Linked DNA regions of Prosthecomicrobium sp. N25. The protein of the gene in region 1 interacts with the protein of each later gene in a pairwise test. Links are inferred from orthologs where the notes say so. Each region holds a gene or a part of one and is shown on either strand. Other genes may lie near its edges. The genes, in order: WBG79_RS16590, WBG79_RS13415 and WBG79_RS15390.

Region 1 (5,050 bases):
GCCTCGTACTTGGCGTTGTAGAGCCGGCGATTCTCGATCACGTGGACCTCGTCGGCGAGCGCCGCGACGGCCACGGCCTGGACCGGGTTCGGCACCTGCGGGGCCGCCATGTTTCGGAACGCCGCCCAGCGCTGCAGGAAGGCCGGGTCGCCCGCCGCGAAGCCGCAGCGCAGGCCCGGCAGGTTGGAGCGCTTGGAGAGCGAGTTGAAGGCCACCACGCGGTCGAAGCCGCCGTCCATCGCGGCCGCCGCTTCGAGCACGCCCGCCGGCGGCCGGTCCCGGTAGATCTCGGAGTAGCACTCGTCCGCGAGCAGCACGAAGTCGTGCCGGCGCGCCAATTCGATCAGGCTCTGCCAGCCCTCGCGCGACACCACCGCCCCCTGCGGGTTGGCGGGCGAGGCGAAGAACATCGCGACCGTGCGGGCGAGGAGCGCCGGGTCGAGCGCGTCCGGGTCCGGCAGGAAGCCGGTCGCCGCGCCGGCCGCCACCAGCACGGGTTCGCAGCCCGCCGCCACGCAGCCGGCCGCATAGGCCTGGTAGAAGGGGTTGGGCACCAGGATGGCGGGGTTCGGCACCGACTTGGCGGTCGACATGCGCGCCTCGAGCGCCGCAAAGAACAGGCCTTCGCGCGAGCCGTTGAGCGGCAGCACCATGGTGGCCGGATCGATCCGCCCCTCGATTCCGTAGCGCCGGCCGAGCCAGCCGGCGACCGCCGCCCGGAACGCGTCCGTCCCCTTGATGGCAGGGTAGCGCCCGAAGCCGTCGATCTCGCCGGCGAGGACCGGCCCCACGAAGCCCGGCACCGGATGCCGCGGCTCGCCGACCGCCATCACGATCGGCGGCTTGCCGGGCTGGATCCCGGCCACGAGATCGTTCAGCCGCTGGAACGGCGAGGCGAACACCGCACGGCCGGCGGCAGGGGAGGTCGTCGGAACGGGACCGGACGCGGACATGGGCAAGGGGACCTTGTTCGAGGTGAGGCTAAGGCGGACGGGTAAAGGGGCTGTTAACCAAGCCGGTCGGCTTTGCCGCATCGACGAGGAATTCGCGAACACGGGCGGGCGCCGCGGTCCAGGGGTAGCGCCGTGGCCGGTGACCCGCAAGCAACGGCCCGCACGCAAAGAAAAACCCCGGACGGAAGACCGTCCGGGGTGAAGTGGCCGTCATCGCGGACCGGAGGGAGGAGGACCCGGCAGCGCGAGGGAACCGACGGCTCAGTTGTAGGCACGCTCCCCGTGGGTGGCGATGTCGAGGCCCTCGCGCTCGGCCTGCTCGCTGACGCGCAGCCCGAACAGGACCTTGACCACCATCAGGGCGACCAGCGAGACCACGCCCGACCAGACGACCGAGACGGCGACCGCCTTGACCTGAGTGACGAACTGGCCCGCGATCGTGTACTCGCCGACGCCGAAGCCGCCGAGCGACGGCGCCGCCACCACGGCCGTGCCGAGGGCGCCGACGATGCCGCCGACGCCGTGCACGCCGAAGACGTCCAGGCTGTCGTCGTAGCCGAGCATCGCCTTGAGCGAGACCACCGCCCAGAGGCAGACCACGCCCGCCACCGCGCCGAGCACGATGGCGCCGCCCGCGCCCGCCAGGCCCGCGGCCGGCGTGATCGCGACGAGGCCAGCGACGGCACCCGAGACCGCGCCGAGCAGGCTCGGATGGCCCTTGGTCATCCACTCGACGAACATCCAGGCGAGCGCCGCGGCCGCCGTGGCCACGATGGTGTTGAGGAGCGCCTGGGCGGTCAGGCCGTTGGCCTCCAGGTTGGAGCCGGCGTTGAAGCCGAACCAGCCGACCCAGAGCAGGCAGCCGCCGATCAGCGTCAGCGTCAGGTTGTGCGGCGCCATGTTGTCCTTGCCGTAGCCGATGCGCTTGCCCAGCACGAGGCAGCAGACGAGGCCCGCAATGCCCGCGTTGATGTGCACCACCGTGCCGCCGGCGAAGTCGAGCGCGCCCATGCCGTAGAGGAAGCCCGAGGGCGAGTCGGCCGGCGCGGACGGGCCGCCCCACCACCACACCATGTGGGCGATCGGCAGGTACGAGAAGGTGAACCACAGGACCAGGAAGGCGAGCACGGACGAGAACTTCATCCGCTCCGCGATGGCGCCGATGATCAGCGCCGGGGTGATCGCCGCGAAGGTGAGCTGGAAGATGACGAAGGTCAGCTCCGGGATGTAGACGCCCTTGGTGAACGTCTCCGCGGCCGCGTCGATGCCGACGCCCTTCAGCATCATCTTGTCGAGAGTGCCGATGAAGGGCGTGAGCGCCGTCGCGTCGCCCGGCGTGCCGGCGCCCGTGAAGGCGAGCGAGTAGCCGTAGACGACCCACAGGATCGAGATCAGGCTGAAGCCGACGAAGACCTGCATGAGCACGGAGAGGATGTTCTTGGCCCGGACGAGGCCGCCGTAGAAGAGGGCGAGGCCGGGGACCGTCATCATGACGACCAGGATGGTGGAGACCAGCATCCAGGTCGTGTCGCCCTTGTTGATGTTGGGCGCCGCGGCGGCGGGCGTCTCGGCGGCGGCCTGCGCCAGGGCGGCGGCGGTCGAGAGGGCGAGGACGCCGACGGACACGGACGCGGCCTTGGCGGCCGACGAGATCCGGTCGAGGGAGCGGACGAGAGTCATCTGCAACTTACTCCTTAGGATGTCTCAAAGCGCCTCGACGTCAGTCTCGCCCGTGCGGATGCGGACGGCCTGGTCGATTCCGTAGACGAAGATCTTGCCGTCACCGATCTGGCCGGTCTTGGCGGCGGATGAAATCGCGTTGACCACCTTGTCGACCTGGTCGGACGACACGGCCACCTCGATCTTGATCTTGGGCAGGAAGCTCACCGCGTATTCGGTGCCGCGGTAGATCTCCGTGTGCCCCTTCTGCCGCCCGTAGCCCTTGACCTCGGTCACGGTCAGCCCCTGCACGCCGATCGTGGTGAGGGCGTCGCGCACCTCGTCCAGCTTGAACGGCTTGATGATGGCCATCACGATTTTCATCTGGTCTTTCCCGTTTCCTGCGCCCGCCGGGCGGGCCACTCCGGCGCCCGGCGCCGTGGATTGAGTTCGGCGACCGATCCGCTGAGCGCTCTGCCTCCGGTGGTAGCTGTGGAATCAAGGTCCGTGCCAGTTTCGCCGATGCGGCTCAAATCGTTGGCGTGACTTTCGAATTCGGGTCCGCGGATACGTCGGAGACGCAGACCGTGCCCAAACATGCCTAAAAAGGCGGCAGAGAGATCGGGACTGCGGAGGGCATCCCCGTCACGGTCCCAATCGAGTGCCCAAAAAATGCTCAGATACACTGCAAGGGACGCAACGTCCCGGCCGATCCTGCGGGACTGCCAGTGATCACCGATTAGGCAAGTCGTCCTTCGGGACGGTGCGGCGCACCATCCCCTCCTGCGCCGTCGAGGCGATCAGGACGCCGTTGCGGTCGTAGAGCGACCCGCGGTTGAAGCCGCGGCCGCCCGAGGTCGACGGGCTGTCCTGGGCGTAGAGGAGCCAGTCGTCGAGCCGGACCGGGCGGTGGAACCACATCGCGTGGTCGAGGCTGGCGAGCTTGAGGTCGCGGTCGAACACCGACCGCCCATGGGCGAACAGCGCGGTGTCCAGGAGGGTCAGGTCGGACGCGTAGGCGAGCACGGCCGCACTGAGCCCGGGCACGTCCGGGATCGGCCCGGTCGCCCGCACCCAGACATACTGGCTCGGGGCCAGCTTCTCCCGGCTGACGTAATGGCGCGGATCCACCGGCCTGAGCTCGATCGCCCGCGCCCGTTGCCAGTAGCGCTTCACGGTCTCTGGCGCGTCCTGCAGGACGCTCGCCAGCAGGTCCTTCTCGCTCGGCAGGTCCTCCGGCTGCGGCACCTCGGGCATCGGGATCTGGTGGTCGAAGCCCGCCTCGGCGCGGTGGAAGGACGCCGACATGGAGAAGATCGCCTCGCCGTGCTGCACCGCCAGCACGCGCCGCGTCGTGAAGCTGCCGCCGTCGCGGATCCGGTCCACCTGGTAGACGATCGGCACGGCCGGATCCCCGGGCCGCAGGAAATAGCCCTGCAGCGAATGCACCGGCCGGCCTTCCACGGTCCGCGTGGCCGCCACCAGCGCCTGCCCGATCACCTGCCCGCCGAAGACCCGCTGCCAGCCCACCTGCGGAGAGCGCCCCCGGAAGAGGTTCACCTCGAGGGGCTCCAGGTCGAGCGTCTCGATGAGGGTCTCGACAGCTGTCGGCATGGGACCTCGCGGGGAGCCGGGGGCGGAGCCCGAGAGTTAGACGAGGCCCGCGCCGCCGTCGAGACCGTGCCCCCCGTCCGGGTGCCGTCCGCACGCGTAAGTGCTATGAGGGGCGCGACCTGGAGGAGAGCACCATGCCGGAACGGTTCGATGTCGTCGTCGCGGGGGGCGGCTACGTGGGCCTGTCGCTCGCCCTGGCGCTGAAGAGCGCCGACCCGGGCCTCGCCGTCGCGGTGGTCGAGCCGAAGCCGCGCGAGGCGATCCGCCGCGACGGCCGCGCCTCCGCGATCGCCGCCGCCGCGCGCGCCATGCTGGAGCGGCTCGGGGTCTGGAGCCGGATCGCCGCCGAGGCGCAGCCCATCCTCGACATGGTCGTCACCGATTCGCGCGTCTCCGACGCGGTCCGCCCCGTCTTCCTGACCTTCGGCGGCCGTCTCGAGGACGGCGAGCCCTTCGCCCATATGGTGCCGAACGCCGCCATGGTGGGCGCCCTGCTGGATGCCGCGGAGGCGGCCGGGGTCGTCCTCTTCGCCCCCGACTCGGTCGCGGACTTCACCCTGAAGACGAGCGCCGCCGAACTCCGCCTCGCCTCGGGCACCCGCCTCGACGCCGCCCTGCTGGTCGCCGCCGACGGCGTGCGTTCGCGCCTGCGCGATCTCGCCGGCATCCGTACGGTGAACTGGGACTACGGCCAGTCCGGCATCGTCACGACCATCGAGCACGAGCGCCCTCACGAGGGCCGGGCGGAGGAGCATTTCCTGCCCTCCGGCCCCTTCGCGATCCTGCCTCTGCCGGACGATGCGGCCGGTCGCCACCGCTCCTCG
Region 2 (5,168 bases), on another replicon or contig:
GCCGCGTCGCGGAGATCGGGACCGTCAAGGTGACGGACAAATTCTTCCTCGAATACTACAGCCACGTGATGCACATCGTCTCGAACGTCACCGGCCGGCTCGACCCCGCCCACGACGTGCTCGACGCGCTGGCCGCCGGCTTTCCGGCCGGCACGGTCTCGGGCGCCCCGAAGGTGCGCGCCATGGAGATCATCGACGAGCTCGAGAGCGAGAAGCGCGGCCTTTACGCCGGCTGCGTCGGCTATTTCTCGGCCGACGGCGCGATGGACACCTGCATCTGCCTGCGCACGGCCATCGTGAAGGATGGCCGCATGTATGCCCAGGCCGGTGCCGGCATCGTGGCGGATTCGGTGCAGGAATCCGAGTACCAGGAGTGCGTCAACAAGGCCAAGGCCCTCTTCCGGGCCGCCGAGGAGGCCGTCCGCTTCGCCAGCGCGGCGGGGCGGCGCCAGTAGGCCGGGTCGGCCCCGCCCTACCCCGCAGCACGGTCGTGCCGTGCCGGGCGAGCGACGGGCTCCGGCCCGACGGTCCTCAGCGCGAGGACCGGATCACCTGGATGTCGAGGTCGCGGATCTTCTTGCGCAGGGTGTTGCGGTTGAGGCCGAGGAGTTCGGCGGCCTTGATCTGGTTGCCGCGGGTGGCGGCGAGGGCGGCGCCGATCAGCGGGTATTCCACCTCGCGCAGGATGCGGTGGTAGAGGCCGGGCGGCGGCAGGCCGTCGCCGAAGCCGCCGAAATAGGTGGTGAGGTGCTTCTCCATGGAGGCGGAGATGCCCTCGTCGCCGGTCTTCTCCTCGGGGGGCGAGATCAGCGCCGGCTGGCTCAACTCCTGGTCGATCACGTTGGCGGTGATGACGTCCTGGGGATAGAGCGCGGCGAGCCGGCGGATGAGGTTCTCGAGCTCGCGGATGTTGCCCGGCCAGCGGTAGCGGCGCAGCCGGTCGAGGGCCGCCTGCTCGATCTGCTTGGCCGGCAGGCCCTCCTTCTCGGCGAGCGAGAAGAAGTGGCGGACGAGGTCGGGGATGTCCTCGGAGCGCTCGCGCAGTGGCGGCAGGCGCAGCGGGACGACGTTCAGGCGGAAGTAGAGGTCCTCGCGGAAGAGCCCCTGGTTGATGAGCTGGCGCAGGTCCTTGTTGGTCGCCGCGATGATGCGCACGTCGGTCTTGATCGGGGTGCGGCCGCCGACGGTGGTGTACTCGCCCTGCTGGAGCACGCGCAGGAGCCGGGTCTGGGCGTCCATCGGCATGTCGCCGATCTCGTCCAGGAAGAGCGTGCCGCCCTCCGCCTGCTCGAAGCGGCCGGCCGACCGGCTCGCCGCGCCCGTGAAGGCGCCCTTCTCGTGTCCGAACAGCTCGGACTCGATCAGGTCGCGCGGGATCGCCGCCATGTTGATGGCCACGAAGGGTCCGTTGCGGCGCTTGCCGTAGTCGTGCAGCGCGCGGGCGACGAGCTCCTTGCCGGTGCCGGACTCGCCCGTGATCATGACGGTCAGGTCCGTCTGCATGAGGCGGGCGAGGACGCGGTAGATGTCCTGCATGGCCGGCGAGCGGCCGACGAGCGGGATCGCCTCGGCGTCGGGCTCCGGTTCGGCGCTGCGCTTGTGCTTGGGCTCGGCCAGGGCCCGGCCGACGATGGTGATCAGTTCCTTCAGGTCGAAGGGCTTCGGCAGGTACTCGTAGGCGCCGCGCTCGGAGGCCCGGATGGCGGTCATGAAGGTGTTCTGCGCGCTCATGACGATGACCGGCAGGTCGGGCCGGAGCTTCTTGATGCGCGGCAGCAGGTCGAAGGCATTCTCGTCGGGCATCACCACGTCGGTGATGACGAGGTCCCCCTCCCCTTGCGCGACCCAGCGCCATAGGGTGGCCGCGTTGGACGTCAGCCGCACCTCGTAGCCGGCGCGGGAGAGCGCCTGGTTCAGGACCGTTCGGATCGCGGCATCGTCGTCTGCGACGAGGATGTTGCCGGAGGGCATGGTGCTATCCTTCCTTGCGGGCGCCGCCTGGGCCGGCGCCGTCGATCAGTTGCCCCCGCGCGCCGGACCCGAATAGGCCGGCATGAGCACGCGGAACGTGGTTCGGCGCGGCTGGCTCTCGCATTCCACGACGCCGCCGTGATCGCGGACGATCTTGGCGACGAGCGCGAGCCCGAGGCCCGAGCCGTTGGTCTTGGTGGTGACGAAGGGGTCGAAGAGGTGCGGCAGCAGGTCCTCGGGCACGCCCGGACCGTTGTCGCGCACGCAGAACTCCATCGGCAGCGTGACCTTGTCCTTCGATCCCGGCACGGAAAGGCGGACGCCGGGGCGGTAGGCCGTGGTCAGCACGATCTCGCCGTCCGGCTGGTCGCCGATCGCCTCCGTGGCGTTCTTGACGAGGTTCAGGAACACCTGGATGAGCTGGTCCCGGTTGGCGAGGACCGGCGGCAGGGACGGGTCGTACTCTTCGACGATCTTGACCTTGCGGGCAAATCCCGACTGGGCGAGCCGCTTCACGTGATCGAGGACCGTGTGGATGTTGACCGCGGATCGCTCGATGGGGCGCTCGTCGGAGAACACCTCCATGCGGTCGACCAGCTTCACGATCCGGTCCGCCTCGTCGCAGATCAGGCGGGTGAGCGCCCGGTCCTGGTCGTCGACGGACTGCTCCAGGAGCTGGGCGGCCCCGCGGATCCCGGACAGCGGGTTCTTGATCTCGTGGGCCAGCATGGCGGCGAGGCCCGTCACCGTGCGGGCGGCGCCGCGATGGGTGAGCTGCCGGTCGATCTTGTCGGCCATGGTGCGCTCCTGGAGCATCACCACCACGGCGCCCGGCTCGTCGATGACGGGACCTGCGTAGATGTCGACCACCTTCTCGGTCCCGATCCTCGGGCTCGACACGTCGACGCGGTATTCGGAGACCGGTGCCTGCCGCTCGCGCACCTGGCCGATCAGCTCGAGGAGCGGGCTGCCGAAGGGAACGAAGTGGGAGAGCGCATGCCGGCGCATGAAGGCGGCGCTCGCCTGGAAGAAGTTCTGGGCGGAGTCGTTGGCCTCGAGGATCATGCCGTCCGCGCCGATCATCACCACCGGATTCGGCAGCGCGTTGAGCACGGCCGCGGAGGCCGAGGCGGTCGGGTCGGGGAACTGGCGCGGGGTGCGCGCCGCGTTGGTGGTCATGCGGCTCTCCTGACGGCCGTGCCGGCGAGAGCCTCGCGGACGGCGGCGTGGATGGCGGGGATGTCGAAGGACGTGAGCGCGACACGGCGCAGGGCGGCGGCGATCGGCCGGCCCGCCTCGGCGGCGTCGAAGTACCAGGCGAGGTGCTTGCGGGCGGCCCGGAGACCCTTCGGCGCGCCGTAGTGCTCGACCATCGCGGCGTGGTGCTCGACCACGAGGTCGGCCAGCTCGGGGCCCGTGGGTTCCGGCAGAGAGGGAGCGCCCGCGAGGGCGCGCGAGACGGCGCCGGGCAGCCAGGGGCGTCCCTGCGCCCCGCGCCCGATCATGACGCCGTCGGCCCCGGATTCGGCGAGGATCCGGCGCGCGTCGGCGAGGCCGAGGACGTCGCCGTTGGCGATCAGGGGAATGGCGATCGCCTCGCGCACGGCCCGGATGGCGGGCCAATCGGCCGAGCCCTCGTAGAACTGGTCCCGGGTGCGGCCGTGGACCGTGACGAGCTGCACGCCCTCGGCCTCGGCGCGGCGGGCGAGTTCGGGCGCGTTCAGGCTGGAGCGGTCCCAGCCCAGGCGCATCTTCAAGGTCACGGGCACGCGGACCGCGGCCACCGTGGCGCGGATGAGCTCCACCGCGAGGTCCAGGTCGCGCATCAGGGCGGCCCCGGACCAGCCGGTTGTGACGCGCTTCGCCGGGCAGCCCATGTTGATGTCGACGACATCGGCGCCGTTCGCCTCCGCCATGCGCGCGGCCTCGGCCATCCAGTGCGCCTCACGCCCGGCGAGCTGCACCACATGCGGCGCCATGCCCTGGCCGGCCAGCCGCAGCGCCATCTCCGGGTCGCCCTCGGCCAGCGATTCGCTCGCCACCATCTCGGTGACGACGAGATCGCATCCGAACCGCGCGGCGAGCCGGCGGAACGGCAGGTCGGTGACGCCGGACATCGGAGCCAGATACACCGGGCACCGGAACTGGTATCGTCCGAGCCTCACGCACCGTTGCGTGGCGACGTCGGGGGTCGAGGAACTCACATTCGTGCTCATTCAGTGTGCATCGAAACCACGTGATTACATCTTTGGCAGATTTTGCCGCAAGAGCAAGCGTCTTCCCGCGGCGCAACACAGGCTTTCGCGCATGACATCCGAGGGATACGGATGACGGACAAGGCAGGGCCGGTCCCCTCCGCCGGCGATCAACCCCGAGTTGCTGCAATCATCGTCGCCGCCGGGTCGGGGCGTCGCCTTGCCGGCGCGGTCGGCGGCCGGCCCAAGCAGTATCTCGATCTCTGGGGACAGCCGCTGCTCGCGCGCACGCTCGCCCGCTTTGCGGCGCATCCGGCGATCGGCAGCATCCTGACCGTGATCGATCCCGCGTTCCGGGACGACTTCGAGGCCTGCAGGGCGGGCCTCGCCGGCATCGCGGACCCGGTTGCGGGCGGAGCGACACGGCAGGCGTCGGTGCTGGCGGGGCTCAGGGCGCTGGCGCCCGACGAGCCGGACATCGTGCTCATCCACGATGCGGCGCGACCCTTCGTCTCATCTTCGGTCATCGAGCGCACGGTGGCGGCGCTGCGGGAGGCCGAGGCCGTCCTGGCCGCCGTCCCGGTGGTCGACACGGTGCAGAAGGCCGATGCCTCGGGTCTGCTTCTCGAAACGATTCCGCGCGAGGGGCTCTGGGCGGCTCAAACGCCGCAGGGCTTTCGCTTCGCCCGGATCCTGGCGGCCCACGAGGCCGCCGCGGCCGCCGGTCGCCACGACTTCACGGACGATGCCGCCGTGGCGCGCTGGGCAGGGATTGAGGTGCGCACCGTCCTGGGCGACCCCGGCAACGTCAAGATCACCACCGCGGACGACCTCGTCGCGGCGGAACGGAGGCTGCGGATGGAGGAGATGCTGGCCCTCGCAGACGTGCGGGTGGGCACGGGCTACGACGTGCACCGGTTCACGGAGGGCGACGCGGTCGTGCTGGCCGGCATCCGTATACCGCACACGCACAAACTGGAGGGCCATTCCGACGCGGACGTG
Region 3 (5,499 bases), 250 kb from region 1 along the record:
TCCTGCGGGCCGAAGGCGCCGCGCTCGAACAGGACCTCGACGATCGGCTGCGCCGCGACCACCAGGGCGACGGCGGCGGGCAGGGTCAGGACCGCGGCGAATTCCAGGCTGCGGTTCTGGGCCGCCAGCGCCAGGTCCTCGCGGTCGGCGCGGAGCTGGCGGGCGATCTCGGGCAACAGGACGGTTCCGACCGCGACCCCGACGAGACCGAGGGGGAGCTGGTAGACGCGGTCGGCATAGTAGAGGAACGCCACCGAGCCCGCCGACAGGGAGGCGATCATGGTGCCGACCACGATGTTGATCTCGGCGATGCCGCCCGCGATCGCGCCCGGCACCGCCAACCGGAGGAGCCGGGCGACCGAGGGCGTCCAGCGCGGGCGGACGAGGCGCGGGGCCCAGCCGGCGCGGCTTACCGCGACGGTCACCAGCGCGAGCTGGGCGAGGCCGGCGAGGGAAACGCCGGCGGCGAGCCAGATGCCCGCCTCGCGGGTGCGGGCGAGGCCGGCCGAAAGGGCGGCGAGCAGCGCCGCGATCAGCACGAGGTTGAGGAGCACGGGGGCGAGCGCGGCGGCGAGGAAGCGGCGGTGCGCGTTGAGGATGCCGCCCATCAGCGCGATCAGCGCCATGGCGGCCAGGTAGGGGAAGCAGATCCGCGTCAGGAGCGTGGCGAGGCCGAACTTCTCCGGGTCGGCCGCGAAGCCGGGCGCGAGCACCCAGACCAGCCCCGGCGCGGCCAGCATGGCGAGGCCCGAGAAGGCGAGCACCGCGACCAGCAGGACGGCCAGCACGTCGGCGGCGAAGCGGCGGGCGCCGCCCTCCCCCTCGGCCTCGAGCACGCGGGCGTAGAGGGGCACAAAGGCGGCGTTGAAGGCGCCCTCGGCGAAGAGGCGGCGGAACAGGTTGGGCAGCCGGAAGGCGACCACGAAGGCGTCCGCGACCGGACCGGTGCCGAGCGCGGCGGCGATCAGGGTGTCGCGCAGGAAACCGAGCACCCGGCTCGCCAGGGTGGCGGCGCCGACGCTCATGAAGTTGCGGACGAGGGACATGCGCGCTCCGCCGGATGGGACCTGCTTATAACGCAGGCAGGCGCGGCTGTCGCCAGAACGGACGGAGTCCGGCCGGGTTATCCCCCCGACTGTTCGCGGTCCGGCCGGCTTGGACCCGCTTGCCGGCCGCTAGCCGGCGCTGGCGCGCTTTGGGGCCGGCCCGGCCTCGTCGCGGGTGCCGTCGAAGGCCTTCATCATGCGTTCGCGCACGACACGCTCGCGCGCCTTGGCCTCGACCTTCTGGCCGAAGAGGTCGGTGACGTAGAAGACGTCCACGGCGCGTTCTCCGAAGGTGGCGATGTGGGCGGAGGCGATGTTCAGGTTCAGGTCCGAGATGGCGCGGGTCAGGTCGTAGAGGAGGCCGGGGCGGTCGAGGCCCGACACCTCGATGACGGTGAAGCGGTCGGACCAGGAGTTGTTGACGATCACGTCGGTCGGCAGCTGGAAGGCCTTGACGCGGGGCTTGGCCAGCGCCTTGCGCTCGATCTGCTCCGGCAGCCGCTCCTCGCCGGCGAGCGCCTTCTCGATCAGGGCCGAGACGCGGCTGCCGCGGCGCTGCTCGTCGCCGTCGTCGGTGAACTCGCGGCTGACGTAGATCGTGTCGAGGGCGAGGCCGTCGGTGGTCGTGTAGATCTGGGCGTCGACGATGTTGGCGCCCGCCACCGCGCAGGCCCCGGCGATGATCGACAGGAGGCGCGGGTGGTCGGAGGCCAGCACCGTGATCTCGGTCACGCCCTGGAAGGCGCGCGGCGTCACGCGGGTGGCGAGCTTCCTGCCGGCCCGGTCGGCCGCCCGGATGAACTCGGCGTGGTTCAGCTTGCTGGGGAGGTCGACGCGCAGCCAGTAGGGCGGATAGTGGCGCTCGACATAGGCGGCCTTCTCGGCATCGCTCCAGCCCGCGAGCTTGTCGGAGAGCTCGCGCTTGGCCGCCGCGACGCGCTGGTCGCGGGTGATCTGGCTGTGGCCGCCGGCGAGGTAGGGCTCGGTCTCGTAGTAGAGCGTGCGCAGGAGCTGGCCCTTCCAGCCGTTGAAGACGCCCGGGCCGACGGCACGGATGTCAGCCACGGTCAGGATCAGCAGCATCTTGAGGCGCTCGGGGCTCTGCACCACCTCGGCGAAATCGCGGATCGTCTTGCGGTCGTTGAGATCGCGGCTGGTGGCGACCACGCTCATGACCAGGTGCTTCTCGATCAGCCAGACCACGGTGTCGGTCTCGGCCGGCGAGAGGCCGAAGCGCGGGCAGAGCCGGGCGGCGATGCGGGCGCCGATGAACGAGTGGTCCTCCGGCCGGCCCTTGCCGACATCGTGCAGGAAGAGGGCGACGTAGAGGAGCCGGCGGTTCTGGATGCCGGGCATCAGCTCGGTGGCGAGAGGAAGCTCTGCGGCGCGGCTGCCCTTCTCGATCAGCGACAGCTCGCCGATGGAGCGGATCAGGTGCTCGTCCACCGTGTAGTGGTGGTACATGTTGAACTGCATCATCGCGACCACCTTGCCGAACTCCGGCACGAAGCGGCCGAGCACGCCGGTCTCGTTCATCCGGCGCAGGATGGTCTCCGGGTCGTTGCGCGAGGTGAGCACGTCGAGGAAGAGCGTGTTCGCCTCGCGGTTCCGGCGCAGGTCGTCGTCGATCAGCTTGAGCGAGCGTGTGACCAGCTTGAGGACGTCCGGGTGGAACGCCAGGTTCTCCTTGTCGGCGATGGCGAAGAGCCGGATGAGCTGGACCGGATCCTTCCGGAAGACGTCCGCGTCCGCGACGTTGATGCGGTCGTTGTCGACCGTGAAGGCGCCGCCGCCGAGCACCTTGCGGGTCCGGCGGGTGAAGCGGCTGATGAAGCGGTTCAGGACCGGCGCGGTCTTGACGTGCTGCTCCTCGAGCGCCGCGCAGAAGATCAGCGTCAGGTCGCCGACGTCCTTGGCGACCAGGAAGTAGTGCTTCATGAAACGCTCGACGGCGCGCAGGCCGGCACGCTCGACATAGCCGAGCCGGCGAGCGATCTCGCGCTGCAGCTCGAAGCTCAGCCGCTCCTCCGAGCGGTTGGTGACGAAGTGCATGTTGCAGCGGACCGCCCAGAGGAAGTCCTCGCAGCGCTTGAAGCGGACATACTCCGCCTTGGAGAGGACGCCCGCGCCGATCAGGTCCTCGGGCTGGCGGACGCGGTAGAAGTACTTGGCGATCCAGAAGAGGGTCTGCAGGTCGCGCAGGCCGCCCTTGCCCTCCTTGATGTTCGGCTCGACCAGGTAGCGCGACGTGCCCTGGCGCTTCAGGCGGTCGTCGCGCTCGCCGAGCTTGGCGGCGATGTATTCCGATCCGGTGTTGCGGACGACATCCTCGTCGAAGCGGCGGGTCAGGTCGCGGAACAGCGGCTCGTCGCCCCAGATGTAGCGCGCCTCCAGGATGGCGGTGCGGATGGTTAGGTCCGACCGCGACAGGCGGATGCACTCCTCGACGTTGCGGGTGGCGTGGCCGACCTTCAGGCCGAGGTCCCACAGCATGTAGAGGATGTATTCGATGACGCTCTCGCCCCAGGGCGTCTGCTTGTAGGGAAGCAGGAACAGGAGATCGATGTCGGAGCCCGGCGCCAGCGTGGCGCGGCCGTAGCCGCCGACCGCCGTGATCGCCATGCGCTCGGCCGAGGAGGGGTTCTTGACCGGATAGACGAACTGGATGGCGAAGTCGTAGACGACCCGGATGATCTGGTCCTGCACGTAGGAGAGGCGCTCGGCGCAGAGCGACCCGCGGCGGTCCTCGAGCAGCAGGGCCTCGATGCGGGCGCGGGTGGCGGCCCGGACCTCCTTCAGGGCGGACAGGACCTTGGCGCGGATGGCCGGATTGCCGCCGTCCGAACCGGGCTCGACGAAGGCCGCCAGGCGCCGCCTGAGCGCGTCCGCGTCGACGAGGGACTCGAAGCCCTTGTGTGTTGCCATGGTGGTCCGGTCCCGCTCAGCGCCCCTCGAAGGGGCGCGAGGTTAGCGCCGAGCCGTTGCGGATTCCACAAGAACGGATGAGCCCGACCGGCGCGGCCGGCCGGTCAGGCGTCCACCCCGTAGGCGGCGAGCGCCGCCATGTTGACGAGGTCGGAATCCTTGGCGCCGAGCGGGACGATCTGGACGGATTTCTCCAGGCCGAAGATCAGCGGGCCGATGACGGTGCAGCCGCCGAGCTCCTGCAGCATCCGGGTCGAGATGGCGGCGGAATGGAGCGCCGGCATGACGAGCACGTTGGCGGGTCCCTTCAGCCGGCAGAAGGGGTGGGCGGCCATCTTCTCCGGGTCGAGGGCAACGTCGGCGGACATCTCGCCGTCGTAGTCGAAGTCGACGCCGCGGCGGTCGAGGATCTGCACGGCCTCCTGGACCTTGGCGGAGCGCTCGCCCGGCGGCTGGCCGAAGGTGGAGTAGGCGAGCAGCGCCACGTGCGGCTCGTAGCCGAGCTTGCGGGCGGCGCGGGCCGCCTCGGTGGCGATGTCGGCGAGTTCCTCGCCGGTCGGCATCTCGGTGACGGCGGTGTCGGCGACCACCACGGTCCGGCCGCGGGCGATGACCAGCGAGACGCCGATCACGCGGTGACCGGGACGGGGGTCGATGACCCGGCGGACGTCGTCGAGGACGGTGGCGGCGTGTCGCGTCGCCCCGGAGATCATGGCGTCGGCGTCGCCGTGCGCCAGCATCAGGGCGGCGAAGTGGTTGCGGTCCTGGTTGACCACGCGCTGGCAGTCGCGGAAGAGCCAGCCCTTGCGCTGCAGGCGGGCGTAGAGCGTCTCGGCATAGACCCGGTTGCGGTCCGAGAGCGCGGCGTTGTGGACCTGCACGCCCCGGAGCTCGATGCCGGCGCGGGCTGCGGTGTCGCGGATGCGGTCCTCGCGGCCGATCAGGATCGGGGTGCCGAGGCCCTGGGCCGCGAAGGACACGGCGGCGCGGATCACCTGCTCCTCCTCGCCCTCCGCGAAGGCCACGCGCTTCGGCCGGGCGCGCAGTTCGCTGAAGATCCGCTGGAGGCTGCCGGCGACCCGGTCGCGGCGGGCGGAAAGCTGCAGGCGGTAGGCGTCGAGGTCGGCGATCGGGCGGCGGGCGACGCCGGAGCGCATGGCCGCCTCGGCCACCGCCGAGGGCACGGCGGAGAGCAGACGCGGGTCGAACGGGACCGGGATGATGTAGTCGCGGCCGAACTTCGGGCGGTGGCCGCTGTAGGCGGCGGCGACCTCGTCGGGCACGTCCTCGCGGGCCAGCATGGCGAGCGCGCGGGCGGCGGCGACCTTCATCTCTTCGTTGATGCGGCTCGCCCGCACGTCGAGGGCGCCGCGGAAGATGTAGGGGAAGCCGAGCACGTTGTTGATCTGGTTCGGGTAGTCCGACCGGCCGGTCGCCACGATGGCGTCGTCCCGGATCGCCGCGACCTCCTCGGGCGTGATCTCCGGGTCCGGGTTCGCCATGGCGAAGATGATCGGGTTCGGGGCGA

Evidence for each region.
Region 2: the proteins of WBG79_RS16590 (region 1) and WBG79_RS13415 interact in binary tests that used the Escherichia coli proteins (3 or more experiments, as listed by UniProt). The link is inferred for Prosthecomicrobium sp. N25 from one-to-one orthologs.
Region 3: the proteins of WBG79_RS16590 (region 1) and WBG79_RS15390 interact in binary tests that used the Escherichia coli proteins (3 or more experiments, as listed by UniProt). The link is inferred for Prosthecomicrobium sp. N25 from one-to-one orthologs.

Annotation. Positions count from the first base shown.
Region 1 is NZ_JBBCAT010000002.1:370,166-375,215, reverse strand. Bases 1,328-4,209 are described here. They hold WBG79_RS16590 (P-II family nitrogen regulator), read right to left. Parts: upstream 2,997-4,209; coding sequence 2,658-2,996; downstream 1,328-2,657. Other genes in these bases: tesB (acyl-CoA thioesterase II), read right to left, coding at 3,345-4,209; WBG79_RS16595 (ammonium transporter), read right to left, coding at 1,328-2,633. In the rest of the region: WBG79_RS16600 (aminotransferase class I/II-fold pyridoxal phosphate-dependent enzyme), read right to left, coding at 1-953; more of WBG79_RS16595, read right to left, coding at 1,215-1,327; more of tesB, read right to left, coding at 4,210-4,226; WBG79_RS16580 (ubiquinone biosynthesis hydroxylase), read left to right, coding at 4,361-5,050. UniProt on the Escherichia coli protein: Involved in the regulation of nitrogen metabolism. Regulates the activity of its targets by protein-protein interaction in response to the nitrogen status of the cell.
Region 2 is NZ_JBBCAT010000001.1:2,949,927-2,955,094, forward strand. The notes cover bases 1,084-4,083. They hold WBG79_RS13415 (two-component system sensor histidine kinase NtrB), read right to left. Parts: upstream 3,151-4,083; coding sequence 2,017-3,150; downstream 1,084-2,016. Other genes in these bases: ntrC (nitrogen regulation protein NR(I)), read right to left, coding at 1,084-1,971; dusB (tRNA dihydrouridine synthase DusB), read right to left, coding at 3,147-4,083. Outside these bases: trpE (anthranilate synthase component I), read left to right, coding at 1-455; more of ntrC, read right to left, coding at 532-1,083; more of dusB, read right to left, coding at 4,084-4,187; WBG79_RS13425 (bifunctional 2-C-methyl-D-erythritol 4-phosphate cytidylyltransferase/2-C-methyl-D-erythritol 2,4-cyclodiphosphate synthase), read left to right, coding at 4,299-5,168.
Region 3 is NZ_JBBCAT010000002.1:121,754-127,252, forward strand. The notes cover bases 976-4,306. They hold WBG79_RS15390 ([protein-PII] uridylyltransferase), read right to left. Parts: upstream 3,972-4,306; coding sequence 1,176-3,971; downstream 976-1,175. Other genes in these bases: murJ (murein biosynthesis integral membrane protein MurJ), read right to left, coding at 976-1,046; WBG79_RS15395 (NADP-dependent malic enzyme), read right to left, coding at 4,076-4,306. In the rest of the region: more of murJ, read right to left, coding at 1-975; more of WBG79_RS15395, read right to left, coding at 4,307-5,499.